3 regions of the Virgibacillus sp. LDC1 genome follow, and region 3 is predicted to be linked to each of the others. Evidence: riboswitches for the same ligand, from Rfam matches in the RefSeq annotation. Region 3 holds a riboswitch; each other region holds the start of a gene.
What was found. Region 3 has a riboswitch for cyclic di-AMP ahead of ehuB (ectoine/hydroxyectoine ABC transporter substrate-binding protein EhuB). Riboswitches for the same ligand answer to the same signal wherever they lie in the genome.
Positions count from the first base shown of each region.

Region 1: it holds a riboswitch for cyclic di-AMP, as region 3 does, so the genes downstream of both, OHJ21_RS32775 (resuscitation-promoting factor) here and ehuB (ectoine/hydroxyectoine ABC transporter substrate-binding protein EhuB) in region 3, are expected to answer to the same signal.
Region 2: it holds a riboswitch for cyclic di-AMP, as region 3 does, so the genes downstream of both, OHJ21_RS20180 (TrkH family potassium uptake protein) here and ehuB (ectoine/hydroxyectoine ABC transporter substrate-binding protein EhuB) in region 3, are expected to answer to the same signal.

Region 1 is NZ_JAOXLZ010000011.1:47,543-58,080, forward strand. It holds gene rsmA (16S rRNA (adenine(1518)-N(6)/adenine(1519)-N(6))-dimethyltransferase RsmA) at 1-821, opposite strand, end outside; gene rnmV (ribonuclease M5) at 818-1,369, opposite strand; gene OHJ21_RS32775 (resuscitation-promoting factor) at 1,557-2,744, opposite strand; cyclic di-AMP (ydaO/yuaA leader) riboswitch at 3,015-3,229, opposite strand; gene OHJ21_RS32780 (TatD family hydrolase) at 3,435-4,202, opposite strand; gene OHJ21_RS32785 (HD domain-containing protein) at 4,295-5,584, opposite strand; gene OHJ21_RS32790 (AbrB/MazE/SpoVT family DNA-binding domain-containing protein) at 5,908-6,162, shown strand; gene rsmI (16S rRNA (cytidine(1402)-2'-O)-methyltransferase) at 6,427-7,320, opposite strand; gene OHJ21_RS32800 (tRNA1(Val) (adenine(37)-N6)-methyltransferase) at 7,317-8,084, opposite strand; gene yabA (DNA replication initiation control protein YabA) at 8,288-8,656, opposite strand; gene OHJ21_RS32810 (PSP1 domain-containing protein) at 8,689-9,489, opposite strand; gene holB (DNA polymerase III subunit delta') at 9,546-10,532, opposite strand.
Region 2 is NZ_JAOXLZ010000001.1:4,407,336-4,417,873, forward strand. It holds gene sdhB (succinate dehydrogenase iron-sulfur subunit) at 1-494, opposite strand, end outside; gene sdhA (succinate dehydrogenase flavoprotein subunit) at 514-2,256, opposite strand; gene OHJ21_RS20165 (succinate dehydrogenase cytochrome b558 subunit) at 2,273-2,941, opposite strand; gene OHJ21_RS20170 (LysR family transcriptional regulator) at 3,289-4,206, shown strand; gene OHJ21_RS20175 (potassium channel family protein) at 4,240-4,914, opposite strand; gene OHJ21_RS20180 (TrkH family potassium uptake protein) at 4,931-6,271, opposite strand; cyclic di-AMP (ydaO/yuaA leader) riboswitch at 6,336-6,480, opposite strand; gene OHJ21_RS20185 (CPBP family intramembrane glutamic endopeptidase) at 6,772-8,460, shown strand; gene uvrC (excinuclease ABC subunit UvrC) at 8,432-10,435, opposite strand.
Region 3 is NZ_JAOXLZ010000008.1:157,203-167,740, forward strand. It holds gene ectA (diaminobutyrate acetyltransferase) at 1-123, opposite strand, end outside; gene ehuA (ectoine/hydroxyectoine ABC transporter ATP-binding protein EhuA) at 149-1,006, opposite strand; gene ehuD (ectoine/hydroxyectoine ABC transporter permease subunit EhuD) at 1,020-1,682, opposite strand; gene ehuC (ectoine/hydroxyectoine ABC transporter permease subunit EhuC) at 1,685-2,338, opposite strand; gene ehuB (ectoine/hydroxyectoine ABC transporter substrate-binding protein EhuB) at 2,340-3,173, opposite strand; cyclic di-AMP (ydaO/yuaA leader) riboswitch at 3,545-3,692, opposite strand; gene OHJ21_RS31520 (exosporium glycoprotein BclB-related protein) at 4,180-5,091, shown strand; gene OHJ21_RS31525 (SDR family NAD(P)-dependent oxidoreductase) at 5,150-5,893, opposite strand; gene OHJ21_RS31530 (flavin reductase family protein) at 6,082-6,693, opposite strand; gene OHJ21_RS31535 (ring-cleaving dioxygenase) at 6,680-7,642, opposite strand; gene OHJ21_RS31540 (AI-2E family transporter) at 7,876-8,955, opposite strand; gene cls (cardiolipin synthase) at 9,180-10,538, shown strand, end outside.

The DNA of each region.
Region 1 (10,538 bases), on a different contig from region 3:
TCACCGCGCCGTGAGGGCTCGATGCCCGCTTGCTGGAGCAATTGTTCCAGCCGTTCACGGCCTTCTCCCGGAAAAAACCGGCTCTTCAGATTGTTGGCAATCGTCTTCCTCCGCTGTGCGAAAGAAGCCTGGACCACCTCGAAGAAGAACCCTTCGTCTTCTACGCTGACAGGAGGCTGTTCCCGGACCGCCAGGCGGATAACCGCCGATGCGACATTCGGCTGCGGGATAAACACCGTGTGCGGCACAATACAGACCAGCTTAGGTTCACTGTAATATTGAACGGCAATACTAAGGCTGCCGTAATCCTTGCTTCCCGGTGCCGCTGCCATCCGCTCTGCCACTTCTTTCTGAATCATCACCACGATATTCTCCAGCGGCAGCTTTTCCTCCAGCAGCTTCATGAGAATCGGCGTCGTAACATAATACGGCAGATTGGCAACCACACTTACCTTCGATACGTCCGCGAAATCCTGACGGAACAGCTCATGAAGATCGACCTTCAGTACATCCCCATGATGCACCTTCACATTCTCATAGGGCTCCAGGACCTCCCTCAGGATGGGAATCAGGCGCTGATCAATTTCGACCGCGGTGACGGTTCCTGCCGTCTGTGCCAGCTTCTCGGTTAATGCACCGATACCAGGACCGATCTCAAGAGCTCCCTTATCTTCATCCAGTCCTGCAGCTTCCACAATTTTATACAGAATATTCTGATCAATGAGAAAGTTTTGACCCAGACTCTTCTTGAAGGAGAATCCATGCCGTGAGATGATCTCCTTCGTCCGTCTTGGTGTTGATATATCCTCGATCCGATTCATTGGCTTACGCCCCCTTCTTCCAGTTGTGCAAGTGCGGCCAGAAATTCTTCACGCGATATTTGAAACATGGCCAATCGTTTATGGAATTGCTTGCTGTTGCAATATCCGATCCCCAGCAGATTTCCCATCGCCATACGTCTTGCCGCCGCCTCCGGGTGCGCTGATAATCCAGCCTCCAGCATGTCCTCCAAGCTGATCAGGCTCTCTCCACCCTCAAAGGAGGTATGAACCCGCTCGAGCGCACGCCGTATCGCCTCTGGCGAGGCATTCTCCACGCCGATATCCCCTTTGCGGGTAGCATCTGCTTCGGGAATAAAGGCATGCTTGCAGCCAGGCACCCCCTGATCCACGATTTTGCGGATCCGCTCCCCTGCATGGTCAGGATCTGTCAATATAATAACGCCTCTGCGCTCCTGGGCAAGCGCTATGCGTTTCAGGATTTGCTTGTTGATCGCTGAACCGCCCGTTTCGATCGTATCGGCATCTACGGCCCGTTTAATGGCAACGGTATCGTCTCTGCCTTCCACAACAATCACTTCTTTAATCATGCGTTCGTTCTCTTCCTTCCCAAGCAAAGCAGGCCTGTACAACTTTAAGGTTCAACCAACTTAGCCTTAAATACTCCGTTCTTAACAAAACAAAAGAAGAGGAAATATTCCCTCTTCTTGATCATCATATATTATAAGCTAAATAGTATAGCATTAGAATGGCAATGTAAATCTGGAATTCATGCGTTTAGTTCAACTCAGGCTTAACCGGACCGATCACGTAAACGGTGCGGCCGCTCTTCCGGCCGAAATTCATGGCCGATTTCAACGAATCGTAATAAACATCGATTTTGTTGCCTTTGATGGCACCGCCCGTATCTTCAGCACGACGGAAGCCAATGCCTTCGATATAGACCCACCATCCGATTGGGATGATGTTAGGGTCAACGGCGATGGTGCGCCCTTCAGTAACGCGTGTGCCGGATGCGGTGCGCGTACCGATTCCTTGCTGCTCGGCGGAATACGCCGTCATCGACACGTTGTTCAATACCTTCTTGTATTTAAAATCAACGCCTGCGCGGGAGACTACATTGTTCTCCACAGCCTTGGCGGTCGTTACTTTTTTCGTGCCCGACAATTTAGCCGGTGTAGCTTTTACATCGGTGGCTGCCGCCTGAACGATAACAGGCTTCTCCACTTTTTTCGTGCCTACGGCAATGATTTTATCCTTCGTTCTGCGCTCAATCTCTTGGGAGACCTTCGTCTTGGAAACCAGCTTGCCATTGTGGTAGACCTTCTCGTAATGGTTCACCATGAGACCAGGCTCGCCCCGCTGAATGACGCGGTTATCGCCCTTTTCAAGCGATGGGTCGGCTGTCTTGATCACGCGGAATTCGCGGTCTTCCGTCTCCTTGACTTTTTGTTTCGTGACGCGAACGACATGGATATTCATATTGCTGGTCAGCTTCGTGTCTTGCGACGGTTGTACTATATCTTCACCCTGGATCGTAACGCCAGCCTCTTTGAGTACATGATCAACCGTATCCTGGGATGTAAATATGGTTTTGGTTGTGCTGCCTACCGTAACTTTGACTGGAATTGCCCGTTCAATGATAATTCGGTCTCCGTCCTGGATCGCGCCGTTCAGAGGCATCGAAATCTGATCCTGGGGACTCAACGTGATCGCTTGCTCATCCAGCAATTCCTGCAGCAACGATCCACGTGTTTCCACCGTAGTGACCCGGCCGTCGACGACAAGCTGAACCTCCTTGCCTGCCTGATCATGTACAACCAACGATATGAGAAGTGATACCGTAACGGCACCCATGGCGCCGAGCAACATCAGTTGACGCAAATTGTCATGCTTCCATCTCAATGCGTAAGACATGCTGGATGATTGTGATTCATGGGTTTCTTCAGGTTGAAAAATGCCCACTATTCCATCCTCCTTCATAGTCCCGCCGTCTAGGTAAACGCATGAATGCATTTGACGTGACTATAGCAATTTTTCTCACAGGGCATCCTGCTATCTATCTACACCCTGCGTCAATTCCCGTCTTCCGTCCATCTGCCATCACCTCCTGTTTACCAAGAGTATGATGATCCCTTCTCCATTATTCAAAAATAAAAGAAAGCCATTGAAAGAGTACTAGAGGCTCTAACGTGGCTTCCTGATGAATGAAATCATGGAAATGGTATGCACGAGATTTCCCCTCTTATTTCGCTTACGGAGTTAGCTGTCGGGTTCGGACGTAAGAGAGACGCCCTATATCCGGATACCCGCTCATGGCGAGATCCTTCAAATTCACCCCAAAGACCCGAAAAAGAAATCAAATACAGCTTCGTGCATTCAGACCAGTATGCACTGCAGTATCGGTTCCCCCGTTCTCCAGAATTTCGGAGATTAAGCGAGACGGTTCATGAAATATTCGGCTGCGATCTGCACATCACAGCTTCTTATCACTGAAAAGATGATATCCTGTTTACATGCAGGTTGTAAAGCAACATTCAACCACATTTTCTCATGTAAAAGGTTAAAATATTGTAATATCAACGCCTTTTCTGATTAAAAAACTTTAATTAATCGCGATTGCTCTCTTTTTCATTGCTTTTGCTCTCGTTTTCGTTAAATGCCAAATCGTTCCAGTGCATTTTTGGTGGTAATTTGGGCCAATTCCTCATAGGACAACCCTCGAATTTCGGCTGCCGCCTCCGCCACCAATTTTACATATGCGGTCTCATTTCGTTTTCCGCGGAAGGGATGGGGTGTCAGGTAAGGCGCGTCCGTTTCGATCAATAATCGATCAAGCGGAACCTGTGCCAAAACCTCTTTGGGCTGCTTCGCATTCTTGAACGTAATCGGCCCGCCAAATGAGATATGGAATCCCATATCCAAGCACATTTTGGCCGTTTCCCAGCTTCCGGAGAAGGAATGCATGACACCGCCGACTTCGGAGGCTTTTTCCTCCCGCAAAATGTTAACGATATCTTCATGCGCATCCCGATTATGAATGACAATGGGCATGTTCAACTCCCGGGCAAGTCCGATCTGACGTCGAAGCACACGGTGCTGGACTTCTTTCGGGGATGTATCCCAATAATAATCCAAACCGATCTCGCCGATTGCCACCACTTTCTCATGACTGCATAAAGCAGCGATCCAATCGAGATCCTGATCCTCCATGGTAATCGCATCTACAGGATGCCAGCCCACCGCCGCGTAAATAAAATCATAAGTCTCTGCCAGCTTCATCGTGGTCGGGATCGTCTCCCGGTTAAATCCGATATTGATCATCCTGGTGACGCCGGCTTCAAGCGCCCGCTGGATAGCCGCTTCCCGGTCTTCGTCGAATTGGGGAGCGTCCATATGAGTGTGCGTGTCGAACAGCATAATAATCACACTCTCCTTCCTGTCGTTTCTGTGTCGTATATCTTCCATTAGTTGGTTAAATTACAAATGCACCAAGCGTTGTTATTCCCACTGGGTTAATGTTGTTGTTTGAAAACACCGGCTATCTTCTCCGGCATTTGAGCCAGCAGCGGACCCACCTTCTCCTCCGGATAATAAAGATGGTACCGTCCTTTATGAATGCCGCTGATCGAGCGTACAATATCGGATACCTCCGAGATTTCCTTCAGCTCATCATGCCGATCCAGAAGCAGAATCTGTTTCTCGTTAAGCGGCATATCGGAATGAACTTTATCATAAGGAAGATCGGTTGGAAAATCAATCTCCAGGTCATATTCCGGATGTAATCCCACGGTACGGAACGCTTGGCGTATCCCGTCGATGGTTTCCAGATCGATATTGTCGATTTCTACATATTTGTAGAGCTTTCGGTGCATGAAACGGCCGCATAATTCGCTAAGAAGCTTGTCTTCTTCCTCCGTCCATTGCAGAAAGGAGGTTTGAATCAGGGCTTCATCAAGACGCAGGTATTGATTCACGTCAATATGGCCTGCAAACAACGCAGGAAGCGGCTCTACCATGAACCGGAAAGCATACCCGCTGTCATGCAGTTCTTTTGCCCGGCGGAAGATTTGGCGCAGGATGATCTCGGAGCTTCGCGTGACGGGATGAAAATATACCTGCCAGTACATCTGATACCGTGACATCAGGTAATCCTCCACGGCGTGCATGCCTGATTCCTTTACAACGACCCGATCCCGGTATGGCCGCAGCATCCGCAAGATCCGGTCAATATCAATCGTTCCATAATTAACCCCCGTATAATACGCATCCCTTAGCAAATAATCCATCCGATCTGCATCCAGCGGACTAGTGACCAGGTTTATCACGATCGGTTTATCGTAGGTTTTGTTAATAACCGAAGCCACTTTCTCGGGGAAATCCGCTCCGAGCTCCCGCAGTACCTGATTGACGCAAGTATCCCCAAGCAGAATTCGGCATGTCCAATCCTCGTGATTCATATGAAAGGCTTCTTCTATAGAATGGGAAAAAGGTCCATGCCCCACATCATGCAGCAGGGCCGCGCAGAGCGCAACCTGCCTTTCCTCGACTGGCCAATCGGAGTATCCCCTTCGTTCAAATTGAGAGATGATTCTTCTCGTAATTTCATAGACTCCCAGTGAATGGGAGAATCGGCTGTGTTCAGCCCCGTGAAAGGTCAGAAATGAGGTCCCAAGCTGCCTCACCCGGCGGAGCCGCTGGAATTCCGGGGTATCAATTAATCGCCATATGATATCGTCTTGCACATGAATATAATTGTGGACGGGATCCTTAAACACTTTTTCTTCCGAAATTGGTGAATGCATTCCATCTCAACTCCTTATCGTTTCGATTTGGGTATTAACCGATAAACACTTCTTTTGACATCTAATGTCGAACCATGTCGAATAAGGTAAAATTACGCTTTCCAAATCGACAAATCGAAAATCACAGTAAAAATTGGATCGATTATGGTAATTACGTTGCTATACAAGGGTTCTGTTCACTATACTTTCGTAAATAGGTTCCGATTTTTCAAAAATATAGGTTGACTGTTTTGGGAATCGTTGGTACTATAAATAACATAAAAACTAGAACTATGTCGAATTATGACTTTTTTAAATTATGGCGAGAGGGGCATTTATAAGTTATGATGAAATCAACAGGAATTGTAAGGAAAGTCGATGAGCTTGGACGGGTCGTCATTCCGATCGAGTTACGCCGTACGCTTGGAATTGGTGAGAAAGATGCATTGGAGATTTATGTAGACGGCGAACGCATCATGCTTAAGAAATATGAGCCTGCCTGCATCTTCTGTGGTAACGCTGAGAATGTCACTTACTTCAAAGGTAAAATTGTTTGCCATGAATGTATCTCGGAAATCCCTACACCTGTGACAAATTAAGATTTTTAGTATATAATAGCATTATTACATTTTGTTAATTCTAACCTTTTTCATATCTCCTTGGTGCCTTCCTCGGCTATGAACCCGGCCGCAGGAGGGTCTTTTTTTTGAGATTAAAGTGTATAAGTTTACAGCGAAGCGTAAGCAATTCTTTAATCGCATTTATATGTTTTGGGGTCCCCGCAAAGTAATTGGAATACGCATCGAAGCATAGGCCCCACTTTGTGGGGCTATTTTGTTATCCCCCTGCGCCAAGTTATTTTATTACGACTCCGTCAGGAGCGCGTTATATATATCCCGCTTCGATACACCGCGATCACCCGCGGTTTTTTTCATGGCATCCTTGCGGCTTAGTCCTTCCCGCTCATAATGTTCCATATGCTCCTCCAGCGAAAGCTCCTGCCACCAGGCATTTTTCTCTCTAAGCTCCTCTTCTGCACTGCCGGCTTCAACCACCAAACAATATTCTCCCAATGGCGGATGCTCCGCGAGCCAGTCCAGACATTCGGAGATGCTTCCACGCAAGAATTCCTCATAGCGCTTGGTCAGTTCACGAGCCAAGGTCACCTTCCGATTTCCCAGTACCTCCTGAAGGATCTCCAGGGTCTTTTTCACGCGATGCGGAGATTCATAAAATAATAACGTTCCCTGCGCCGATTGCAATGCTTGCAGCTGCTGGATAATATCTTTACGCTCCCGCGGCAAAAAGCCGATAAACGTAAACCGTTCGGTCGGCAAACCCGACACGATTAAGGCGGAAAGGGCGGCATTGGCCCCCGGGATCGGAATAACCGAAATTCCTGCTTCAATCGCAAGTGAAACCAGATCACTGCCAGGGTCCGAAATCGCCGGCAGACCGGCGTCGCTGACGAGTGCCACATTTTTTCCTTCTATTATATAACGTATGATTTCGGGTCCGCTGGCCGCCTTATTATGCTCGTGATAACTAAACAGCGGTTTAGCCGGAATTTCGAAATGGGTCAGCAGCTTTCGTGACTGCCGTGTATCCTCTGCCGCGATAATATCGCATTCCTGTAGGATGCGCACGGCGCGATAGGTCATATCCTCCAAATTACCGATCGGCGTTGCCACCAAATACAGGGAACCCGGACTTCCCTCTCCCTGATCGGCATAACTTTGCTGCACAAGATTTCTCATTCTTTCGTCTCATCCTTATGTGTTCCGTAGTAAATTTCCATAAAATCCGGTCCGTAGTTTCCTTGCTCATCATACACGATTAGCGGGGGCTTCAGCCGAACCTCAGGCTTCCCGTCCCGAATCCCCTCGATAAGCACCATGTTCGCTTCCATATTCACGCGCGGATGGACAAATCGGATGACTTTGGGCTCAATCCGGTATTTGCTCATCAGCGTAATGATCTCCGCCAACCGTAGAGGCTTGTGGACCATGCTCATCTTCCCGCCTTGGCGAAGCAGCCTTGCACAGGATTCCATCACTTCCTCAAGCGTACAGTGAATTTCATGCCTGGCAATCGCCTGGTGCTCATTCAGCTTCAAATCGCTGCCATTCATCGGCATATAAGGCGGGTTGACCGTAATCAGGTCGTACGCTCCATACCCTTTTTTCTTGTACAGTTCCCGCAGATCTCCCTCATGGATCGTGATCTGATCCTGGAGATCATTCATCTCGACGCTCCGCCTGGCCATGTCCGCAAGTCTGGGCTGAATCTCAATCCCCTCGATCGGCGCGCCTGTACGAGTCGACAGCAGGATCGGAACAACCCCGTTCCCCGTGCACATATCCAAAATACGCCCCCTGCGCGGAATGCTGGCAAACCTGGCAAGCAGGACGGCGTCCATGGAAAAGCTGAATACCTCCTCACTCTGGATAATGCCAAGCTCATGGGTAAGCAGATCATCAATTCGCTCGGATGGTTGCAATAACACTTCTTTCAAGTTCATAGTTTCAACCCTTTATCTCCATAATTCCAAACACGCGCTTCTGGTGTATCGGCTCTCTACATAGTACCCGATAAAATGAATACACAAAAGGCTGCTCTTCACATTGCATGACAAGCAGCCGTATGGTATTTTTCAATCGCGATCCTTACAGTATAACCTTTCCATTCTAGAAAAAAACCGTAGGCAGTTTCTCCTACGGCTTCTTATTTATTCAAAAATGACAAGCAGAACAGGCAATCCCCTTCCGTCCGCAGATGTCCATAATAGACATTGCAGATGTGGAAGCCTTCATGATACAGTCGAGCCAGGTTGTCATACCCCTCGCCGACCACATCTTCATGTTCCTCATCCTTCACATGAGGCTGAGGTTGTAAAGCCACTGGGTTTTCCAATTCTGCCGGATTGACTTCCCGCTTTAAAATTTTCCGGAGCTGTTCATTTTCAAGACTGAGGCGATGGTTCTCTTCCAGCAGTTCCTTGATGACCAGCTTAAGTCCACCCAGTTCACTGTGTATATGTCCCATCTGTGTTTCCAACTCTTGAATGAGCACAAAAATGTTTTTCTTCTCCAAGTCTACACCCCGAAAATAAACATTCTATTGGACTATTTGATGACAACGTCATCCATTGGAAGTTCTTTCACCTTTCCAATTTCAAACAGCTGAACATGAACCGTCCGCTTATCCGCATTCAGTCCGACTACTTTGCCTTCTCCAAGCGAAGTGACGACCATTTTCCCAGCGGATGGAAGCTCTTCTTTCACGCTTTCATAATTATCATGCTCAAACTTCAGGCAGCACATCAATCTTCCGCATAGCCCGGAAATTTTGGTCGGATTGAGCGATAGGCTTTGATCCTTTGCCATCTTGATCGATACCGGCTCAAAATCACCAAGCCATGAGGAACAGCACAGTACGCGTCCGCAAGGTCCAAGACCGCCGAGCATTTTCGCTTCATCGCGAACTCCAATCTGGCGAAGTTCGATTCTTGTACGGAATATACTGGCCAGATCCTTGACCAGCTCACGGAAATCCACACGGCCTTCCGCCGTGAAGTAGAAAATGATTTTGTTGCGGTCAAAGGTAAATTCCACATCAACCAGCTTCATTTTCAGTTCGTGATCCCGAATTTTATTTAAACAGGTGGTGAATGCATCCTTTGCCGCTTGTTTATTCTCTTCAACCACACGGGCATCAGAATCACCAGCGATCCGAATGACCTTCTTAAGCGGAAGGACAACGTCTGATTCACCGACCTCCTTCTTTCCTATCACAACTTGACCATACTCAATGCCTCTCGCGGTTTCCACAATGACGGATTGTTCCTTCTCCACGGGCAGGTCGAGCGGATCAAAGTAATATATTTTGCCCGCTTTCTTAAAGCGGACACCTACTACACTGTACAAAAATAAACCCCCTTGTGCCTGTACATAATGGCCATTCTGCGGGCCTGGGGGTGTGCTCACGCCGGAGTGTTACCGCCCAAACCCATCAATAACTGCTCTAAACTGAGCTGTCCATTGACATTATAGCGTAACTTCTTCTGACACTCTGCGGCCAAATCCATGTATGACACCCACTGTGCTGTGCTGCGGGTTGATGCATGACCAGAGATATACTCTGCCTGATCTATGAAAACGAGAGACTCTTTCCTTCCATACTGGACATGGATCATGTCCTTAAACCATAAATGAAACATACTGAACAATAGGTCCAGATGATCTGAGAGCTCGGTTTTGAACACTTTTTGACTCGCTGTGATGATCGCAGAGCCACTGCGGTTCAAAGACTCCTTCCCTAATTGTAACACTACGTTTCTAATTTCTGCAAACCAATTCTCACTCAATATTTTCCTGCACTCATCAAGTCCTGACGAAAGATGAACTGCGCAGCGTACAAGTGCGGCAGGATAACCCTCCCCTACAAGAACCTTCTCCATCATCTGCGGATCTAAAGCCCGAAATGGAACCTGCTGGGATCTCGATTGAATGGTGGGCAGAAGGGCTTGTCCGTTCTCGGCAATCAGAATAGCTACAGCCGGTGCTTGCGGTTCCTCCAGAAATTTTAGCAGGCTGTTGGCTGCCTGGGTGGTCATCTTCTCCGCCCGGTCAATGATATAAACCTTAGGATTGCGGTTCTCCGATCGATAGGAGAATATACGCTGAAGATCACGAATCTGATCGATCTTAATGCTGGCTCCATCAGGCTCAACCAACGTAAGGTCGGGATGGTTGCCATGATCTACCTTGCGGCATTCCAAACACTGACCGCAGGCATCGTCCTCAAGTTCCGTACAAAACAAAGCCTTGGCAAACGTAAGCGCCGTCTGCATCTGTCCGGCACCACTCGGGCCGCTAAACAGATAGGCATGACTGACCGCATTACGGCGCAAGGCATTTTGCAGCAGTTGCTTCGCAGTCTCTTGACCTACGATATCATTAAAAGACATAAGTCC
Region 2 (10,538 bases), on a different contig from region 3:
CATACGCCGCATGTCATGCATTTGGACAGCTCGTAAGCCCACTGACGCTTCTTCTCAGCCATTTTAGGTCCAGGGCCAAGGTCGTAGGTGCCATCGATCGGAATCCACGCCTTGACGCGCTTGAGCGCCGTGAACATGCGGCTGCGGTCAATCACCAAGTCTCTTACAACCGGGAATGTCTTCATCGGCTGAATCCGGATCGGCTGTTCCAGCTTATCGATCAGTGCCGCACACGCTTGGCGCGGTTTGCCGTTAATGACCATGGAGCAAGCTCCGCACACTTCTTCCAGGCAGTTGGAGTCCCAGCATACAGGTGCGGTTGTTTGGCCCTGTGCATTTTTGGGATTGCGCTGAATTTCCATCAGCGCACTAATGACGTTCATGCCGGGACGGTACGGAATTTCGAATTCCTCAGTATAGGATTTCGTCTCCGGATTGTCCTGACGTGTAATGATAAACTTAACGCTCTTTGAGGCGGCTGCCGTTTGAGACATCGTAAATCCCCCTTCCTTCTTACTTGTCTTTCGAATAGTCGCGAATACGCGGCGGGATTAAGGAAACATCCACTTCTTCATATGAAATCTGCGGTCCATCAGGCGTCCAGGTTGCTTTGGTTGTCTTGAGGAACTCCTCATCGTTACGATCAGGGAAATCCGGCTTGTAGTGAGCGCCACGGCTTTCGTTCCGGAGAAGCGCGCCCAGCGTCATGGCCTCGGACAGCTCCAGCATGTTCCACAGCTGACGCGTGAACGCCACGCCCTGGTTGTTCCAGCGGGAGGTATCCGTCATATTGATATTGCGGTAACGCTGCTTCAATTCCTTGATTTTGCCGATGGTAGCTTCAAGCTTGTCATTGTAGCGAACCACCGTCATGTTGTTGGTCATCCATTCGCCGAGCTCTTTATGGATCACATAAGCATTCTCGGTTCCTTCCATCTTGAGCAGGCCTTCGTATTTGGTCGTTTGCTCTTTCGCTACGCGATCAAATACCGTGGAGGAAACATCCTCAGCGGACTTCTTCAGACCTTTGACATATTCAATCGCCTTCGGTCCGGCCACCATACCGCCGTAAATGGCGGAGACCAGAGAGTTCGCTCCCAGACGGTTCGCACCGTGATATTGATACTCGCATTCTCCGGCTGCGAAAAGCCCTGGAATGTTCGTCATTTGGTTGTAATCGACCCACATGCCGCCCATGGAATAATGGACTGCCGGGAAGATCTTCATTGGAATTTTACGCGGATCGTCGCCCATGAATTTCTCATAAATTTCGATGATACCGCCAAGCTTCACGTCCAGCTCTTTCGGATCTTTATGGGAGAGATCCAGGTAGACCATGTTCTCGCCATTGATGCCAAGTCCCATATCGACGCAGACGGAGAAGATTTCACGCGTAGCGATGTCGCGCGGCACCAGGTTTCCATAAGCAGGGTATTTCTCTTCGAGGAAATACCATGGCTTGCCGTCTTTATAGGTCCAGATCCGTCCGCCTTCACCACGTGCCGATTCCGACATCAAGCGGAGCTTGTCATCGCCTGGAATGGCTGTCGGGTGAATCTGGATGAACTCGCCGTTGGCATAATGAACGCCTTGCTGATAAACGGCACTGGCCGCTGTTCCCGTGTTGATCACCGAGTTGGTCGTTTTTCCGAAAATAATACCAGGACCACCGCTTGCAAGAATGACGGCTTCAGCTTTGAACGCCTTGATCTCCATCGAGCGCAGATCCTGGGCAGCGATACCGCGGCACACGCCTTCGTCGTCGATGATCGCATTCAGGAACTCCCAGTTCTCGTACTTGGTCACAAGACCCGCGGTTTCCCAGCGGCGAACCTGCTCGTCAAGCGCATACAGCAGCTGTTGTCCGGTCGTTGCGCCGGCGAATGCGGTCCGGTGACGCTTCGTTCCGCCGAAACGGCGGAAATCAAGGAGGCCTTCCGGCGTACGGTTAAACATAACGCCCATGCGGTCCATCAAGTGGATAATGCCCGGAGCCGCTTCACACATCGCTTTGACCGGAGGCTGATTCGCAAGGAAGTCGCCGCCGTACACCGTATCGTCAAAGTGCTCCCAAGGAGAGTCACCCTCACCTTTCGTATTAACGGCTCCATTGATGCCGCCTTGCGCACACACGGAGTGAGAGCGTTTAACAGGTACAAGCGAGAATAGATGAACGTGAGCTCCTGCTTCGGCCGCTTTGATGGTTGCCATCAGCCCGGCGAGGCCACCGCCCACTACAATAATATTAGATGCCATTTTTCGTTCACTCCCCTTAACTTAAGACTGTCTTAACTACATCGATCGCTGCTGTCGCCGCCTGGAATTCGGAACTGCGGAATGCTGTCATAGCCAGAACGAACAGCAAGCTCATCACTACGAACAAGCCCATGCAGATGTAAGTGGATACCTTCTGCGCGCGTGGACCGACGGTGATGCCCCAGCTAACGAGGAACGCCCACAGGCCGTTTGTAAAGTGGAAGGCTGCCGAAACAACGCCGATGACGTACAGAGTAAACAGAATCGGATTGTTCATGATGCCGTGCATCGTGGCGCCCAAATCGTCATGCGTGATTTTGCCGATCATGATTTGGAAACGCGTATCGTACATATGCCAGATAACAAAAACGAACGTAATAACACCAGTGATCCGTTGGATGGTGAAGCGGATGTTCCGTTCATAGTTGTAATTGCCCACGTTGTTATTCGCCTGGTAAGCGATGTATAACCCGTAGACACCGTGATATAGCAGTGGCAGCCAGATCAGGAACAGCTCGAGGAAAAATATCAACGGCATGCTGTTCAAAAAATGTACCGCGCTCGCGAAGCCTTCCTTTCCACCCTCGAAAGCCTTAAAGTTGGAAATCATATGGCTGAGCAAAAATGCCCCAAGCGGTATGACACCGAGTAAAGAATGCAGCTTTCTGGAATAATACCCTTTCATCAGTTGACGTTCCCCTTTCCAATGTGCAGCGTTTTCATTTTCAATCTTTCCTATTTTCAGAACAATTACACTTGCCCTGTCCTAAAGAAGGTTGTTCAAAAAGCCCGCTTTTGATCACGAAGTGAATCAGGAAGCCACTCGGCATCTAAACCGACCTTTATGAACACGCATTAACCGTTGCAACGACAAAAAGCTGCCTATTTCGGCATTCGTGTGAACAACTTGTGTCATGTTTCATGTTACTCCTTTTTTTCTTATAATGGAATTGCAATATAATTATTAATCGTTATAATCTATACGCATAAGCATGTTTTGCACGCATGTCTATTTTATATAGGAGGAATTCCATGTTCGAAGAACTGGACATGTTCGCCGTCGTCGTAGAGCAATCCAGCATAAACCAAGCCTCCAAGCTGCTTAACTTGTCACAGCCAGCCCTGTCCCGAAAAATAGCCAAGCTGGAGGATCAGCTCGGGCTGCAGCTGTTCAACCGCCGGGGCAAACGACTGGAGCTTACCTCCATCGGACAGATTGTGTACACTTTTGCCTTGGAGCAGAGACAGCAGCAGATCAAATTCATGCAGACTCTGGCCCATTACCGGGAGGGAGATCAGATCTCGATCAACCTGGGCGCCAGTCTGACCACCCTTCAGACCACCTTGCCCCCGCTCGTTAACGCATTCATGGAGCGTCATCCCGCGGCCGAAATCAAGCTGATCACCGGCAAAACCCATGAGATCGTTTCTTATGTAAGGGATAAACGGGTTGATGTCGGCATTGTTGCCTCCTCCATCAACCAGCCCGGATTAAACTGCATTCCGCTGTTTGATGACCATCTGGAGCTTGTCATCCCGTCTTCACACCCGCTGGCGGAAATCGAGGATGTTGGCATCGAGCAGCTTCAAGGCTTGCCGATGATCATTTTCTCGACCGGAACCTGGTACCGCAAGCTGACGGATGACCTGTTCCACCGCTGGGGCATTATGCCGGATATCCGGATGGAGATCGACTCCTTCGAAGCAATCGTCAGGCTCATCCCGACCTGCAAGGCGGCCGCGCTGCTGCCCAAATCCTATCTAAGGCCGCAGCTGTTGTCCGATAACGGGCTTGTTGACATTCATATTCCGGCACTCATTGAAACCCGGCGAACGACTTCGCTGATCTACGGCCAGGCCTCGGAGCTGAGCAAGGCGGCCAGCCGCTGGATTGACGAAACGGAAATCCTGTTCCGTAAGCTCGAAGAGGATAAAATGAAGAAAACCTGACGGATATAAGGTCGTCAGGTTTTTCTTCTATATTCATTTTTCCAGCATATTCACGACCTCAGACTCAAAGCGATCCACATTATCATTGGACCCGATAACCACCATAATGTCGCCGGAGTTCACCACATCCATGGCTGTCGGGGCTACGATAATGCCGGATTGTTTATTCAGGGCCACCACGCTGACACCGTAGCGAACCCTCGTATTGAGCTCACTAAGCGTTTTTCCGTCCATGCAGTCCGTGACCGTCATCTCCACAATCAGATAGTCCTTGGATAATTCGATATAGTCGAGCAGGTTGGGCGTGACAAGCTGATGGGCTACCCGAATCCCCATATCCCGTTCCGGAAAGATCACCCGGTCCACGCCCAGCTTCTCCAGTGCCCGGCCGTGCAGCACCGAAATTGCCTTGGCAACGACCATGGCAACACCAAGCTCTTTCAACAAGATGGCAGATAAGATACTCATCTGAATATCGTTTCCGATCGCAACAATCCCGCAGTCGAAGTTACGGATACCGAGCGATTTAAGCACCTCTTCATCCGTAGCATCCGCCACCACCGTGTGCGTCAGCAGCTCGCTCATATCCTCGACGACCTCTTCATTGCGGTCGATGCCGAGCACCTCATATCCCTGTTCCATCAGCTCAAGCGCCAGGCTGGCGCCAAATCGTCCCAAACCGATGATTGCAAATTGCTTTGGTTTCATGTCTCTCCTGTACTCCTTATCCAATAATCATTTTGCCTTCCGGATGACGATATAATTCTTTACCCTTTTTCGGCCCCAGTGCATAAGCAAGCGTCAAAGGCCCCAATCGCCCTGCAAACATCGTAATGCTGATCAATACCTTCCCAAACACCGTCAGATCAGGCGTTAAGCCCATGGAGAGACCCACCGTACCGAAGGCGGACGTCGTTTCGAAGAGGATCTCCAGGAAGTCCCCTTCCTCTGTCGTCGACAGAATCATCGATACGGTTAGAACGAGCAGCAGGGCCAGTAACGCAATGGTCAGTGCCTTCAGCACCCGCTCCTGGGCCAGGCGATACCGGAACATGACGATGTCTTCACGCCCGCGCATCATGGCGATGACCGCCCCCACCATAATGGTGAAGGTTGTGGTTTTGATACCGCCCCCGGTTGAACCTGGGGATGCTCCGATAAACATCAGAATCACGATAAAAAATTGCGTGGCCTGTCTAAGCCCCGTAATATCTATAGTATTCGCGCCGGCTGTACGCGGCGTTACGGATTGGAATAACGCGCCGAAGAATTTTCCGCCCCAATTCAGGGAGCCGAGCGTCCTCGGATTGGTGAATTCGAATATAAGAATGACGATAAATCCAACCAGCAGCAAGGTAGCCGTCATGGTGAGCACCACTTTGGAGTGCAAGGAAAGTCTCCGCTGTTTCCGGAAATCAATCAGATCGGATAGGACGATAAAACCAATGCCGCCTGAGACAATCAAAAACATCACGACAACGTTGACTACAGGATCGTAGACATACCCGGTCAAACTCCGAAAATCACCAAACAAATCGAAACCGGCGTTGTTAAACATCGTGACCGCATGAAAGACACCGTAATAAATCGCCTGGCCAAGCGGCATATCGAACGCCCAACGAATCGATAGAATGACAGCGCCGCAGGCCTCGATGATGAGGGAGTACAGCAGCACTCTGCGAATCAGCCTTACGATTCCTTCCATCGAGGACTGATTCATCGCTTCCTGCAAAATGAGACGATCCTTGAGCGATATGCGCCTTTTGAGAGCCAAGGCAAATAAAGTGGCCATCGTCATGAAGCCGAGCCCGCCGATCTGGATCAGCAGCATGATCACGACTTCTCCGAAGGAACTGAATGTCGTTCCTGTATCCACCACAACCAGCCCCGTTACGCAAGTTGCCGATGTCGACGTGAACAAGGCATCGATAAACTCAAGCGGTTCACCCGTACTTGTGGAAATCGGCAGCATTAGCAGCGCCGTCCCGATGAAGATAATAGCTGCAAACCCAAGCACGAGAATCTGCGGCGGAGACAGCCTGAGCCAGTTAAATTTAGAGTTCAATCGGTCACCTTCTTAAAAAAAATCAAGAAAAAAAGACACTGGAAAACGCAGTGCCCTTACGGTCTGGTTCCTGTGCTGCAGCCTACGAGGTTAGCTGACGGATTCGGGCATTTCCACAGGTCGCCCTATTCATTATTCTAGGAATAATGAAATTCACCCCAATTACATGGTTCCCCCATTTTCAGTACGAAATTCGGCTGGAATATTCGGTTCCTTGAAGCATGATGTGATTATAACGCAATCCGGTACGTAACCCAATGCCGTTTTTCACCCAAAAAATCTTTAAAAGAACGCGAATTGGGCATATTCAAGAATACAAGCATAGGGTTCTCTAACGTTTTCGAAACTTTTCATTCATTTTCATCGATTTATTTCATTATTCCGGATATTGGGATAAGCTGCTAATGACTTTCATAACTATGTTATATTGACTCTATGCGTTCTTAATCAGGCATATCGAATACCAGTGGGAGTATCAACTTTCTTAGAGGAGGAATTTCATGAATCGTGCAAGAGAGGCCTTGAAGCTGAAGCCCAATCTGAAACAGCTCATCGCGCCTGCCGCAGTCGGCCTGATTCTGTTCCTATTATTTCAGGTGTTTCCGTCGACGAATCCGGATTCGACCGAGATGGCAACCCCGAATATCATATCCAAGGAGCAGGCTCGGCAAGCGGCTTCAAGCTTTGCTCAGCAGCATTTGCAGTTTACGGCTGCAAAAACGGATGACGCATTGGTTACATATCAATCCAAATCGGAACTTTACGGATATCTGGCGAAGGAAAAGAAACTTTCGGAATACAACAAAACCTATGAAGCCAAATATCCCTATGACGTATACCGCGTTCGCTTCAGCGAACCGGGAGGCGATGCCCTCAATGTGGACGTGCACATGCAAAATTCAGGCATCGTCGGCTTCTCGTACGATTTCGCCCGCTCCAGCTATGAACGGATTGAGCTGAACAAGGGCGATGTACAAAGGCAGATGCTGCTTGTCGTCGAGGACGGCATGTCATTAGCCGAGAAGCAAGCTCTCGCAGAGCCTTGGCTCCAGCGAGCGGGCTATGATCCGTCGCAACTGGAGCTGGTTACGCGGGAAGGGGAACCCCGGCTCCGGTATGTGGACCCGGAATCCAAGATTGGCGATTCCAGATTGGAGCACCGTTTCACCTTCGAACAGGGGAAATTACGCTCCTATGAGCCATCCTTTTCAGTCCCGGCCGCCCATTCCGCCTATGTCAACAAGCAGACACAGGATGCAACGCTGCTGACGCTTGCAGGGTATGGCCTGTTCACCCTCATCCTTGGCATTCTTGCGATTGTATACAGCGTGAAGACCAGAGCCTATACGTCCTTTAAGCGCGGCCTGTTCCTATCGGCGCTGCTGTTTATCATTCAGATGCTGAATACGTATAATCTGATTCCCGTTTTCCAATCCGAGGGGATGTCGCAAACCGGTATAATCGGAATGATGATTTTTTATGCGGTCTATTCGCTTATCTTCTCCGCGCTGCTCTATTTCTCCCTTGTCGGGGGCAACGGGCTATGGCAAAAAGAAGACGGACTCAATCCATGGCCTCGAGCCAAAGAACCCGGATACGGACAGTATGTACTGGACAGCATGAAGCTGGGGTATATGTGGGCTTTCATCCTGCTTGGGGTCCAATCCATTATCTTTGTCGTTCTGGGCCTAACCTTGAATACATGGTCCACCACGGATGCCACACAGTCTCCTTATAACATGCTCTATCCTTGGCTGTTTCCACTGATGGCTTGGCTGGCCGGCATATCCGAGGAGGCCGTCTATCGACTGTTCGGCATCAAAATGGTGAAAAAGATCGTCCGCAATACGTTTGTGGCCAGTTTAATTACCTCGCTCATTTGGGCGCTTGGGCATACGCTCTATCCGATATACCCTGTAATTTCCCGGCCCATTGAACTGGTTATCATCGGCTTGCTGTTCAGCTACATCTTTTTGAAATACGGGTATTTGGCGGCCATGTTCTCCCATGTCATCTTTAACAGCATCTTGATGGGCATTAGCCTGATACTGCTCAAGGACACCAGCAACTTGCTGATCGGTGCTTTCTACATGGTACTTCCGGCGATGGTCGCGTATGCGATTTACCGTTTCAATCCAACAAAAAAAGAGAAGCCGTATGTCACGACTCCTCCTCACGAAGTACCTTAAGAATTTCCGTTGCTAATTTCTCACCGATTGAAAGGGGCTTGAAGTCTTCGACTGAAGCCTCTTTTATTTTTTTGACCGAGCCAAAATGCTTCAACAGGAGCTTGCGGCGCTTCTCTCCAATGCCCGGGATGGAATCCAGCTTGGAGGATACCATCGATTTGCCGCGCTGTTCGCGGTGGAAGGAAATCGCAAAACGGTGAACCTCATCCTGAATGCGCTGCAGCAAATAGAACTCCTGGCTGTCCCGGGGCAGCGTAACCGGCTCCGGCGGGTCTCCGACCATGAGCTGCGCTGTTTTATGCTTGGCATCCTTCACAAGCCCGCAGACCGGGATAAATAACCCCAGCTCATTCTCCAGTACATCGATGGCGGCGGAAATCTGTCCCTTCCCTCCATCGACCACAATCAGATCGGGAAGCGGCAAGTTCTCCTTCAAGACGCGCTCGTACCGCCGCCGGATCACTTCACGCATCGTATCATAATCGTCGGGTCCCAGCACGGTACGGATCTTGTACTTGCGGTATTCCTTCCTGTCCGGTTTCCCATTGGTAAAGACGACCATGGCCGATACCGGATTGGTCCCCTGAATATTCGAGTTATCAAATGCCTCGATCCGGTTCAGCGACTGGAGGCCGATCACTTCGCCCAGATTTGCCGCTGCGACCGAGGTGCGTTCTTCATCGCGCTCAATCAAGCGGAATTTCTCGTCTAAGGACACCTTCGCATTATCCAATGCCATGCCCACCATCTGTTTCTTCAAGCCGCGCTGCGGGACATGCACCTTCACGCCGAGCCATTCCTGCAGGGCGGCAGCCCCTCCGGCTGCATCCACGATGCCAGCAGCTTCCGCCTGCTTCTCCTGTGCCTCGGCAAGGGCTGCCTGCTGTTCATCGGATGTCCCTGCGGAAAGCGGATTCGCCGTAACCACGGCTGCCTCGGCGTTTCGTCCACCTTCATCCGCAGCCGTTCCCGCAACCGACTCTGGATCAGCCTCGTCTATCAACAGAGGCTCAGGCAGCAGAATTTCCTGCGGCAATGCAGGATTATCACTGTAATACTGGGCAATAAAAGACATAAAGTCGCTGTGCGCATCGCCGTAGAACGGAAAAACAGACTTGTTGCGCTGCACCATTTTCCCTTGGCGCATGTACAGAATCTGTACGCACATCCAGCCTTTATCCACAGCGTAACCGAATACGTCGCGGTCCCGCGTATCCGTTGTTGTAATCTTCTGCTTCTCCATTAGCGTATCGATATGGATGATCTGATCCCGCAGTTCTTTGGCACGCTCGAAATACAAGTCCTCCGCGGCCTCCTGCATCTTGCGCTGCAGTTCCTTCTTGATCTCTTCATGCCCGCCGCTCAGGAATGACGTAATCTCCCCGGTGATCTGTTCATAAGCAGACTTCGGAATTTCCTTCACACATGGAGCCAAGCATTGGCCCATATGATAATACAAGCACACTTCTTTTGGCATGACGCCGCATTTGCGCAAAGGGTACATCCGGTCCAGCAGCTTTTTGGTCTGCTGTGCCGCATAAGCATTCGGGTAGGGGCCAAAGTATTTGGCTTTATCTTTAAGCACCCTTCTGGTCACTTCCAGACGGGGATGCTCTTCATTCGTTATTTTAAGATACGGATAGGTTTTATCATCCTTCAGCAGCACGTTGAATCTTGGCTGATGGGTTTTGATGAGGTTGCATTCCAGAATCAAGGCTTCCATGTTGCTGCCGGTCACAATGTATTCAAAATCGCGGATTTCCGAAACCAGCATCTGGGTCTTCCCGTTATGGCTTCCGGTAAAATAAGAGCGTACCCGGTTCTTCAGCACTTTGGCCTTGCCCACATAAATAATCGTGCCTTCATGATTCTTCATCAAGTAACAGCCGGGCTGGTCCGGCAGCAATGCCAGCTTGTGGCGGATATTCTCCAGCGACTTCTCCTGCTCCTGCAGCTGTTTGGCATAATCGTCCATGCTGTTCCTCCTCTCCAAGGAGATTATATAGTATTAACCCTAAATATAAACCATTATGAATAACCACACAAAGCGCCTCCGGGTTTAACCGAAGGCGCTGTAT
Region 3 (10,538 bases):
CATGTAGCAATAAGGGGAGTTCAGATCCAGTGATCCGGTGTCGCGTATAAGCTCCCACACCCGGGTGCCATCCCGTGCTTCCGGTCTTCGGTAAACAATTTCGGTTTCGGTATTTACAGCCATTCTATACAATCACCTCTTTCCAGAACTAATTTCCGTTGGAACGGAATCGCTGCAGGAAGCTCTGCAGCCGCTCGCTCTGAGGATCATCGAATATCTCCTCCGGCGTGCCCTGCTCAACGATCCTTCCGTCGGCTCCGAATATGACCCGGTCCGCGATTTCCTTCGCAAAATCCATCTCATGCGTAATCAGCATCATGGCCATTTCGCCTTCTTCGGCGATCTCCCGAATGACCTCCAGCACCTCGCCGACCAGCTCCGGATCAAGAGCCGAGGTGACCTCGTCAAACACCATCACCTTCGGCCGCATGACCAGCGCTCTGGCGATGGCAACCCGCTGCTTCTGACCTCCGGACAGATTGGACGGATACATCTTCAGCTTGTCGGCCAAGCCGACCTTGCCCAGCATGGAGACGGCCCGCTCCTCCGCCTCCTCCTTGGATAAACCCAGCACTTTGCGCGGGGCCTCCGTCACATTGCGAAGCACATTCATGTGCGGGAACAGATTAAAATGCTGGAAGACCATGCCGACATTGCAGCGCATCCGGTGCAAATGCTTTTCGTTGGCCCGAACCAGCTTGCCTTTCTCCTCCATATGCCAGAGCAGCTCGCCATCCACCTCGATGGTTCCTTCGGTGGGTTCTTCCAGCGTCATCAGCATCCGGCCCATCGTCGTTTTGCCCGATCCACTCGGACCGATCACAGCTACCTTTTCTCCCGGCTGCATTTCCAGATCGATGCCCTTAAGCACCTGGAGGTCACCAAATGACTTGGTCACGCCGGTATATTTTACAATCGGCTTTGTACCCGTAGCGGTAGCCAGACTTTTCTCCTGCTGCGGCTCCTTCGGCGCTTCCGCTTGCTCATCGATCACAACGGCATTCAATAGACTCCCCTCCTTATTTTCCACGCTGCAGATTCATACGCTTTTCCAGCCTTTGCACAAGCAAAGAGGCGATATAACTGATGATCAGGAACAGAATCCCGACCAGCGTATACGGCTCAAATGCGCGGAACGACTGCGACACGATATTTTTGGCCGTCAGCATCATCTCCACCAGCGTTATGGCGCATAGAATCGGCGTTTCTTTAAACATGACAATCAAATAATTGCCCAGTACCGGAATGATCGGCGGTACGGCTTGCGGCAGTATAATACTCCGCCAGGTTTGGGCTTTCGTGTAATTCAGTGCTGTGGCAGCCTCCCATTGTCCCTTTGGCACTCCCTCGATTCCGGAACGGTACACCTCGGACAGATATGTGCTGTAATGCAGCCCGAGACCGATCACCCCGGCATAGAAAGCCGGAATGGAAATTCCCGTGAGGAGCGGCAGACTGTAATACAGGAAGAAGACCTGAACCAGCAGCGGTGTATTGCGAATAAATTCGATGATTCCTTTGGTTAGGAGCGACAACACCTTAAATCGGCTCCGCGTCGCAAAGGCAAGCAGCAATCCGATGATCAATGCCACCGCGAAAGCGCAGAGCGTCACCCATACCGTCATCTTTAACGCATTCAAGAGTTGCGGCAGGATATCCCACACATAGTTCCAGTCCCACATGGCTATAGCCTCCCCGCTGTCCATTTACGCTCCAGCAGTCGAACCGCCAGCGAAACGAGCGTAGCAATGACAAAATACATGAGGAGCAGCAGCACCAGAATCTCGGTCGTCCAGGAGATGTAATTGTTGCGGAGCACCATCGCCTGATACGTCAAATCCGCCATTGTGATGAAATAAACCAATGAGGTGGATTTGATGAGTTCCACAAGCTGATTTCCGAAAGGGGGAAGCATTCGCAGGGACGCTTGAGGCAATATCACATTCCACAGCCTTTGCCAAGGCTTCAGATTAAGCGCTAAGGCGGCTTCCCACTGTCCTTTTGGAACGGCCAGCACGGCGCTTCGAACGATTTCCGAGCCGTATGCGCCGAAGTTCAGCCCGATCGCGAGGATCGCCGCCAGCATTTTCGGAAGCTCGATGCCGATGAACGGAAGGGCAAAATACAACCAGAACAGCTGCACCAGCAAGGAGGTTCCCCGAAAGACTTCCACGTACACGGCTGTCAACGTCCGGACGATCCACAGCTTCGACAGCCGGCATAATCCGGCTGCAAAGGACATCGCGATAGCCAGTATAGCTGAAAAAAACGCGACGATAATCGTGATCTCTGCTCCTTTAAGCAGCGTAGGGAGAAAATCGATCCAAGAATTCGGCATGCTATTCCCCGCAAAGCGCGGCGGCCGTCATCTCACCCGGGAGCTCTTCTTCCGTGAACCCGAACTCTTGCAAAATTTCGAGCAGCTCGCCAGACTCCTTCATTTTTTGCAGCTCCGCATTGTAAGCCTCCTGGAACTCGGTATCCGCTTGGCGAAAAGCCGTAGCGCCGTAACCGCGAACGCTCTCTCCGTCGATGACCGGCTGCTCGAAATCAGCCACGCGTTCGATGCTGTCGTCGTTAGCCGAATCCAGCATCGCCTGCAGGGACGGCCCCGTCATCGTAATCGCCTGCACCCGGTCTGCCTGGAGAGCGCTGATGGCCGAGGCCTGGTCAGGGACCTGTACGATCCGGTCCGTGGGAATGCCAGACTTCTCCATATAGCCGATTTCGACCGCGCCGGTCATGACGGCTACCTTGGCCTGGTCATTCTTGGCAATGTCCTCATAGCTTCCGAGTTCCATCGGGTTCCCTTGCTTCACCGCAATGGCTTCCCCGATGCTGTACTCCGGATCGGCAAACAATACGGCAGAGCAGCGGTCCGGATTAATGAACATGCCTGCGGTAATGAGATCAAACCGCTCAGCCTGCAGTCCGGCAACCAGTGAACCGAATTCCGTAAGCTCTCCCCTCATTTCCTTGATCCCAAGCCGTTCCAGAATAACTCGGGCAATCTCAACTGCTTCTCCCGTCAGCTCCCCGTTGGCCTCTTTATAGGCATAAGGCTTCTCATTCGCAAAACCCACGGTGATATATCCCTGCTCTATGGCGCGATCCAGCGTACTCCCTTTGTCGCCGCAAGCCGCAAGCGATACCACCAAAATCAATGACAACATCAGTACAACGACTTTCTTCAAAACTTTTCCACAACCTTTCGTTATGACTTTGCAATTCTTAAAAAATGGCATGATGAAATAATCCCTGTTAATTTATGTGTTAACTTGGATATAAGGACATTCAGATACCTTGCACGGGTCGGGGCTTCAGGGAAGATGATTCATCCATCTCCGTGCACGCTTTAACCCAATGCCGTCTGACCGATTCAATTGGTTCAACATTTGCCGACCTTGCCCCTCCTCTTTAGCAGAATACAAAAAGACCACCAAACAGGGGATCTAGACATAGCTCCGCCAGCAGGGGGTCAAAAAATAGAGAAAGGCCCCTATAGAGAATAAAGGGCCTTTGTTATGAAACATCCATTATGTATAAAAGACCCATCCACTGCTGACGAGGTTAGCTGACGGACTCGGGTAAGATGGTACCCTACACTCGTGATTCCAAGTGACTCGCCCCTGGTGAAACTGGTTCCCCCGCTTTCCGGAAAATGTATGCCGGAAACTAAGCGTGTGTTCATGATAAAGGGAAGTTCAGGAAAAGTCAAACCCCCTTAACCGCTTTTTTTGGAAATTTAGAGGCGGAAATGTCATTCTTCCAGGGTATATTACACGCCGGATAAATGCCTCATTCAAGCCTGTCCCCTTACCATTCAGGGGGGTTATTCCAGGTCAATTTTTCGCTATATAGCAGGCGTTTGACATGCCTCCCTTACTCGTTCATGTGATGGATAGTTTATGCCATGAATTAAACCCGGATTGTGAAAGCTTCCCTCATTACATGTAAGGTCTAATTTTTTTTGAAACGCTGCGTAATAAGCCTATGAACATCGTATGGAAATTTGAAATTCATCCTATGGTTTTTGCTATTCGTCAATAGATGAATGCCTTGGGGGCTAGCGTACATTCTGGAAATTATAGGTGGATATCTATCATTTGTACGCTATTAACCCATGCCGTACCGAGAGCACTTGCGTAGTATAAAACAAATCTAAAGGAGGTGCTCCATTTGGAACGTTCTTCTAGAAAAAGAAAATTATTGTGTGCTCTTAAAAAGATAGAGAAAGAAGTCATTCATGCGAAGAAAAAGAAATGCCCGTCTCATGGTCATGGTGGACATAAAGATCATGTATGTGTTGTTAAAAAGCGCCGATGCCCAAGAGCTATCCGCGGACCTGTAGGTCCTCAAGGGCCTATCGGACCGGTTGGACCGGTTGGACCAGCTGGACCTATCGGGCCTGCCGGACCTGCCGGACCGACAACTGGTATTGCTGGACCGGCTGGACCGGCTGGACCTGCAGGACCGGCGGGACCTGTCGGGCCTGTCGGGCCTGTCGGACCTGCTGGAGCCGTCGGACCTGCTGGAGCTACTGGGGCTACTGGGGCTACTGGAGCAGCTGCCGGAGGAGCCATCATCCCATTCGCATCTGGTCTGCCACTTGCTCTGACTACTGTTTTGGGCGGATTGGTAGGTACAGTCGGTCTGGTCGGCTTTGGTATTTCCGGCCCTACCGTTACCCTCGCTGGTGGAACGATCGACCTTACGGGAGCAGCAGGTACTGCACTTGACTTCGCATTTAACACGCCACGAGCTGGTACCATCACTGCACTGTCTGCTACCTTTAGCACTACTTTGGCGCTTACCCTGACAGGAACCACGGTTACAATCACAGCCCAACTGTACAGTGCACCGGCTACGAGCAATACTTTCGCACCGATACCAGGCGCTCTTGTTACGTTGGCTCCGCCGCTCACAGGCATTGTAGGTCCCGGAACGGTAAGCAATGGCTTCGTAGAAGGCCTGGCCATTCCGGTGGCAGCCAATACCCGCTTGTTAATGGTATTCTCGGCAACAGCTGCTGGCGTAACTCTTGTCACTGCAGTCGCAGGTTACGGCAGCGCTGGTGTCAGCATTATATAAGTTTCGTCTTTCCTCCTGCAAACAAAGCCCCGATTGTTATATCGGGGCTTTGCTTCAATTATACGGCCGTATATCCGCCATCCACCAGCAAACTCGTGCCTGTAATGAAGGATGCATCTTCGCTGGCGAGGAACAACACGGCTTTGGCTACTTCTTCCGGCTGCCCCAAGCGGCCCATCGGATGAAGGCCGACCAGATGCTGCGTGATCGCTTCCGTTCTTCCCTTAATAAGCGGCGTATCGATATATCCCGGACATACGGCGTTGACCCGAATCCCTTTAGGAGCATAATCCGCGCTCATCGACTGGGTTAACAGCTTAACGCCTCCCTTAGCGGAAGCATAGGCGGTAACCCCCGCTTTTCCGACATGGCTATGGATCGAGCCGCAGTTTACGATCGCCCCTCCGGTTCCTTGGGATAGCATTTGCTGGATTACATATTTATCACACAGGAACACCCCTGTAAGATTAATATCAATCGTTCTTTGCCAGTTGTCCATCGACAACTGATCGGCAGGCGCATCATGAGCAATGCCTGCATTGGCGAACAATACATCAACACGGCCAAAATGCTCAACCGTCTGCTTCACCATATTCGCAACTTCCTGTTCTTGGGTTACATCCGTCTTAACGAACAGCGTCTCAAAGCCTGCTCCTCTTAATTCATCGGAAACGGCCTGTCCGCGGTCCGAATAATCCGCGATAACAACCTTGGCCCCCTCTTCTACAAAAAGCCTTACCGCTGCTTCACCGATCCCGCTGGCGCCTCCCGTCACAATGACAACCTTGGATTCAAACTTCATATGTCGATCACTCCTATATTGTGAATTCATCATATCGGCCCCACATTCATGTAGAATTTGCATATTCCAGGCAGGATATTCCACAAGTCCCGTTTCTTTCATGGACCAACGCGCTATCGAATAGCGGTACATGAACGCTTACAGCTTGATATTCGCTGCGTCCTAACCCTTATCCATCCCATCCGCTGTTATACGGGCCGCTCGACCGTAAACATCTCTCCCAGTGAAGAATAGATGTTTCCCGCCATACGGCTTACAGGCTTCAACTTGGCAGCGTCAATCCGGCCTTGCTCGTAAAGCTCCTCTGCAACATGGAAGCGGACTACGCGGGCAATCAGGAGATCGGCAGCAGGAAGCTGATCCGCGCCATTCAAAGTGACGGCCTGCTCCAACACACATTCCATGCGAATCTTGCATTCCAGAACGCCGGGAACTTTAACGACCTCGCTAACGACCGGGGTTAAATGGGTTCGGTCAAGCTCACTCTCATGCGGGGGCAGGTTCGCCGCCGTTTCGTTCACGGCTTCTACGGTGTCTTCGTCCACGATATGGATGACAAGCTCGCCGCTTTGCATGGCATTTCTCGCTGTATCCTTAGCCGTACCGTTCTTCCGCTGAACGGAGACGGACAGCAGAGGGGGATTGCTCGACAGAATGGAAAAATAGCTGAACGGCGCCGCATTCAGCACGCCATCCTCCGATAATGTCGTAACAAAGGCAATCGGCCGCGGAACAACGCTCCCGATCAGCAGCTTGTATGTGTCCCGTTCGCTTTGGGTATTCGGGTCAATGGATATCACTTGAATTGCCCCCCTCCTGTATTTTGACTTGTATAGGCTCCAGACCTTCCTCAATACGGGCTCGCTCTGGTTCAAACCAGGCAGGAAGCTTTAATTGTTCCCCCAGTGAGTCCAGATCTTCATCCACCGTAAATCCGGGCGGATCCGTTGCGATCTCAAACAAGATCCCCCCTCTTTCCCTGAAATATAACGCTTTGAAATAGTTCCGGTTCCTAATATCCGTAGGGTGGAAACCATGTTCCTTCACCCATTCATGCCATTTGCCGTGCTCACCATCATCTTGGGCCCGCCAAGCGATATGATGGGTCGTTCCGGCACCTCCGACGCCCAACGGGATGTCCCGCATCGGTAAATCAATCACGTTGCCGAAGGGCCCCGTAGACTGAAACCGTGCATAGTTAACGTCCTCTCCCATGAAGGTCAGCCCCATTACCTGCTCCAATGCTTTCTTCGTTTCCTTCCATTTGTTACTGAACAGGACCGCACCACCAAATCCCTTAATCGCTGTTTCCGGCGTCACATCGTCTACAGACCAGCTGCTCTTCGGTCCGTTTTCACGCTCGACCAGCTCCAGAGAAAGTCCATCGCGATCGGAGAACTGAAGATAGTGTTCATTAAATCGGAATGCTTTCATGACAGGGACGCCGAAGCTCCGTAATCGCTGTTCCCAATACGGCAGGGCACCTGCAGGGACAACAAAAGTTGTATACCCAACCTGCCCTCCTCCACGTCTCCCTCTTCGCGAGGCAGAAGACGGAAAGAAGGTAATGATGGTCCCCGGGTGCCCCTCCTCATCCCCGAAATACAAATGGTAAACCTCGGGCGCATCGTAATTCACCGTCTTCTTCACCATTCTGAGCCCCAGTACCCCCGTATAAAAATCAACATTTCTCTGCGGGTCCTGCGCATAAGCGGTAATATGATGAATGCCTGCCGTATGTAATGCCATATCCATCGCCTCCTCATGGTTTCGTGTCCAGCCCAATATTTCCAAACTTGATTCCGTTCGTATAATTCAATCACACAATCTTTATATTTAATATCTTTAATTTAAGATTATATATTTTTCATATCATTGTCAAGCGCCCCTTCATACCTCGGGCATACAAAAAGCCGCCAAGAACGATTCCACGCTCTTAGGCGACTTCAGCAGCTAGCTTCGGCCACATATTTATCCCGATTCTATGCTTTTTGCCATTTTTCTTTAAAGAACAGCTGATACACTCTCGTTACGATAATCTTAATGATCATGTAAATCGGTACCACCAGCAGAATCCCTATAATTCCGCCAAGATCCTGTCCCACCAAAACCAAGATAATGATCGTAATGGGGTGGATTGCCAGCTGTTTGCCAAAAATATACGGACCAATCAGGTTATCCTGAATCTGCTGGGCGGCCAGGATGACAACAAGCGACCAGATCGCCGTCCCCGGGGACTGGATGAACCCGATGATCACAATCGGGATCGAGGATAGAATGGCTCCGATAAACGGTATGAAATTTGCAATGACCGCGACAACCGTCAGCAGCAGCGCATAAGGCAAACCAATAATCAGGAAGCCAATATACATCAAGACGCCCAGCGCCAGGTTGATGAGGACCCGACCCACGATAAACCCTTTGAGTGCATTATTGATTTCATCCAGCACCGAAGCTCCGACTTCCTTGAATCGGTTAGGCAAAAAGCTGACAATCATCTCCCCGAACTTCCCGCCTTCCTTCAGCATGTAGTACAGCATGATCGGGAACGTAAATAAAACGATGGCAAAATTCGAAACAAACGAAAACAGGTTCATAATATAATTCGTCAAAAACGTAAAGCCCTGGTTCAAATAATCGGTTAGCTGTGTAAGCGGATTGGCGTTCTCCGGAAATATATCCTTGAAGAAGCCGTTATTCTCCCATTCCTGAAGCTGCTCGCCAAGCTTAGCAAACAATGCGGGGGCATTCTGTACAAGTGCCACGATCTGGTCCCGCAGGGATGGCCATACGCCAATAATAAAACCTGTAAGTATGCCTGCAAACACGACATATAGGAGCAGGATGGCCAGCGAGCGATTTAGCTTGCGCTTTTCGAGAAAATCCACCAGCGGCCTGAGCAGGTAATAGAAGAATCCTGACAGCATCAACGGCACAAGGATGATCGAGAAGAACGAAAGTACCGGTCTGAATATAAAATCCACCAGCGATCCCAAATAAATAATAATGAGGACCAGGATCACGGCAAGACATAATTTGAAAAACTTGTTCATTTTCAGCAAAAAGCATGCCCCTTCTCCTATTTTTTTCACCATCGTATCATGACCATGTGTGCATACACAAATCGCTTGCGTCTGCACTGGCATAGGATGCCCGGAGCGTAACGCCATCCCCTTTATAACCATTCGGTTCACTTCATCCTGCCGATATATACTTCTCCTAACGCCTCACGTATAATATGATGGATTGCATGGGCAAGGATATAGTTTAGGAGGATATTATGAACCTGCATGTTACATCCATCATTCTTGGTCTGATCATCGTACTGAATATCGTGTTCTCCATGTTCGTGGTGTTCAGGGAACGGCGGGATGCCGGCTCCACCTGGGCATGGCTGTTGGTGCTGTCCTTTATCCCGATTCTGGGCTTTGCGCTGTACCTGTTGTTCGCCCAAAATTTAAGAAGAATCCGTCTCTTTCATTGGGATGATCTGCAGAAAACGGGAATTGAGAAGGTATTGCTGTCTCAAATGGAGAGGATGAATAACGGGGAATACCCGTTCAGCAATCAAGCGGCGGCGGATAGCAGCGATTTGATCCATATGCATATCAATGAGAATCAGGCGATCCTTACGGACGATAACCACGTTGAAATTTTCACGGATGGACGCAAGAAATTCGAACGCTTGTTTCAGGATATTGAGGAAGCCAAAGTCTACATACATATTCAATACTACATCATCCGTCGCGACGAGCTGGGCAAGAAGCTGATATCCCTGTTGACCAAAAAAGCAAAAGAAGGCGTGAAGGTAAGGGTTCTATACGACGAACTGGGCTCGCGTCAATTAACCAAGGGCTTCTTCAAAGCATTTCGCGAAGCCGGCGGAGAAGCCGAGGCCTTCTTCCCGTCCAAGCTGCGCTTCATTAATCTGCGCTTGAATTACCGGAATCATCGGAAGCTCGCTATCATTGATGGCGACATCGGGTATGTCGGCGGATTTAACGTTGGGGATGAATACCTGGGTCTCAACTCCAGGTTCGGATATTGGCGGGACACCCATCTGCGTATTCAAGGTGAAGCTGTTTATGCGATGCAGGTTCGCTTCATTCTCGACTGGAATCAAGCTTCGCACCATCACGATATTTTTTATGAATCGAATCTGTTCCCCAAGATCGATTCGCCAGGCAATGTCGGGATTCAGATTGTGACCAGCGGTCCGGATTCCAGGTATGAACACATCAAGAATGGTTATATCAAAATGATTTCGTCCGCCAAGAAATCGATTCATATTCAGACGCCCTATTTTATCCCCGATGCCAGTCTCCTGGATGCGCTCCGCATTGCGGCGCTGTCCGGCGTCGAGGTTAACCTGATGATTCCCGATAAACCAGACCATCCCTTTGTCTATTGGGCGACCTTATCCTATATCGGGGAAATGCTCAGAACCGGGGCTAACGTGTATCTCTACAATAATGGCTTCATTCATGCCAAGACAATCATCATTGACGAGAAGATTTCTTCCGTCGGCACGGCGAATATCGATGTTCGAAGCTTCAAGCTGAATTTTGAAGTGAATGCGTTCCTGTACGATGAGAATTTATCAAAACAGCTGACCCACATCTTCCATCAGGATCTGCAGGTATCC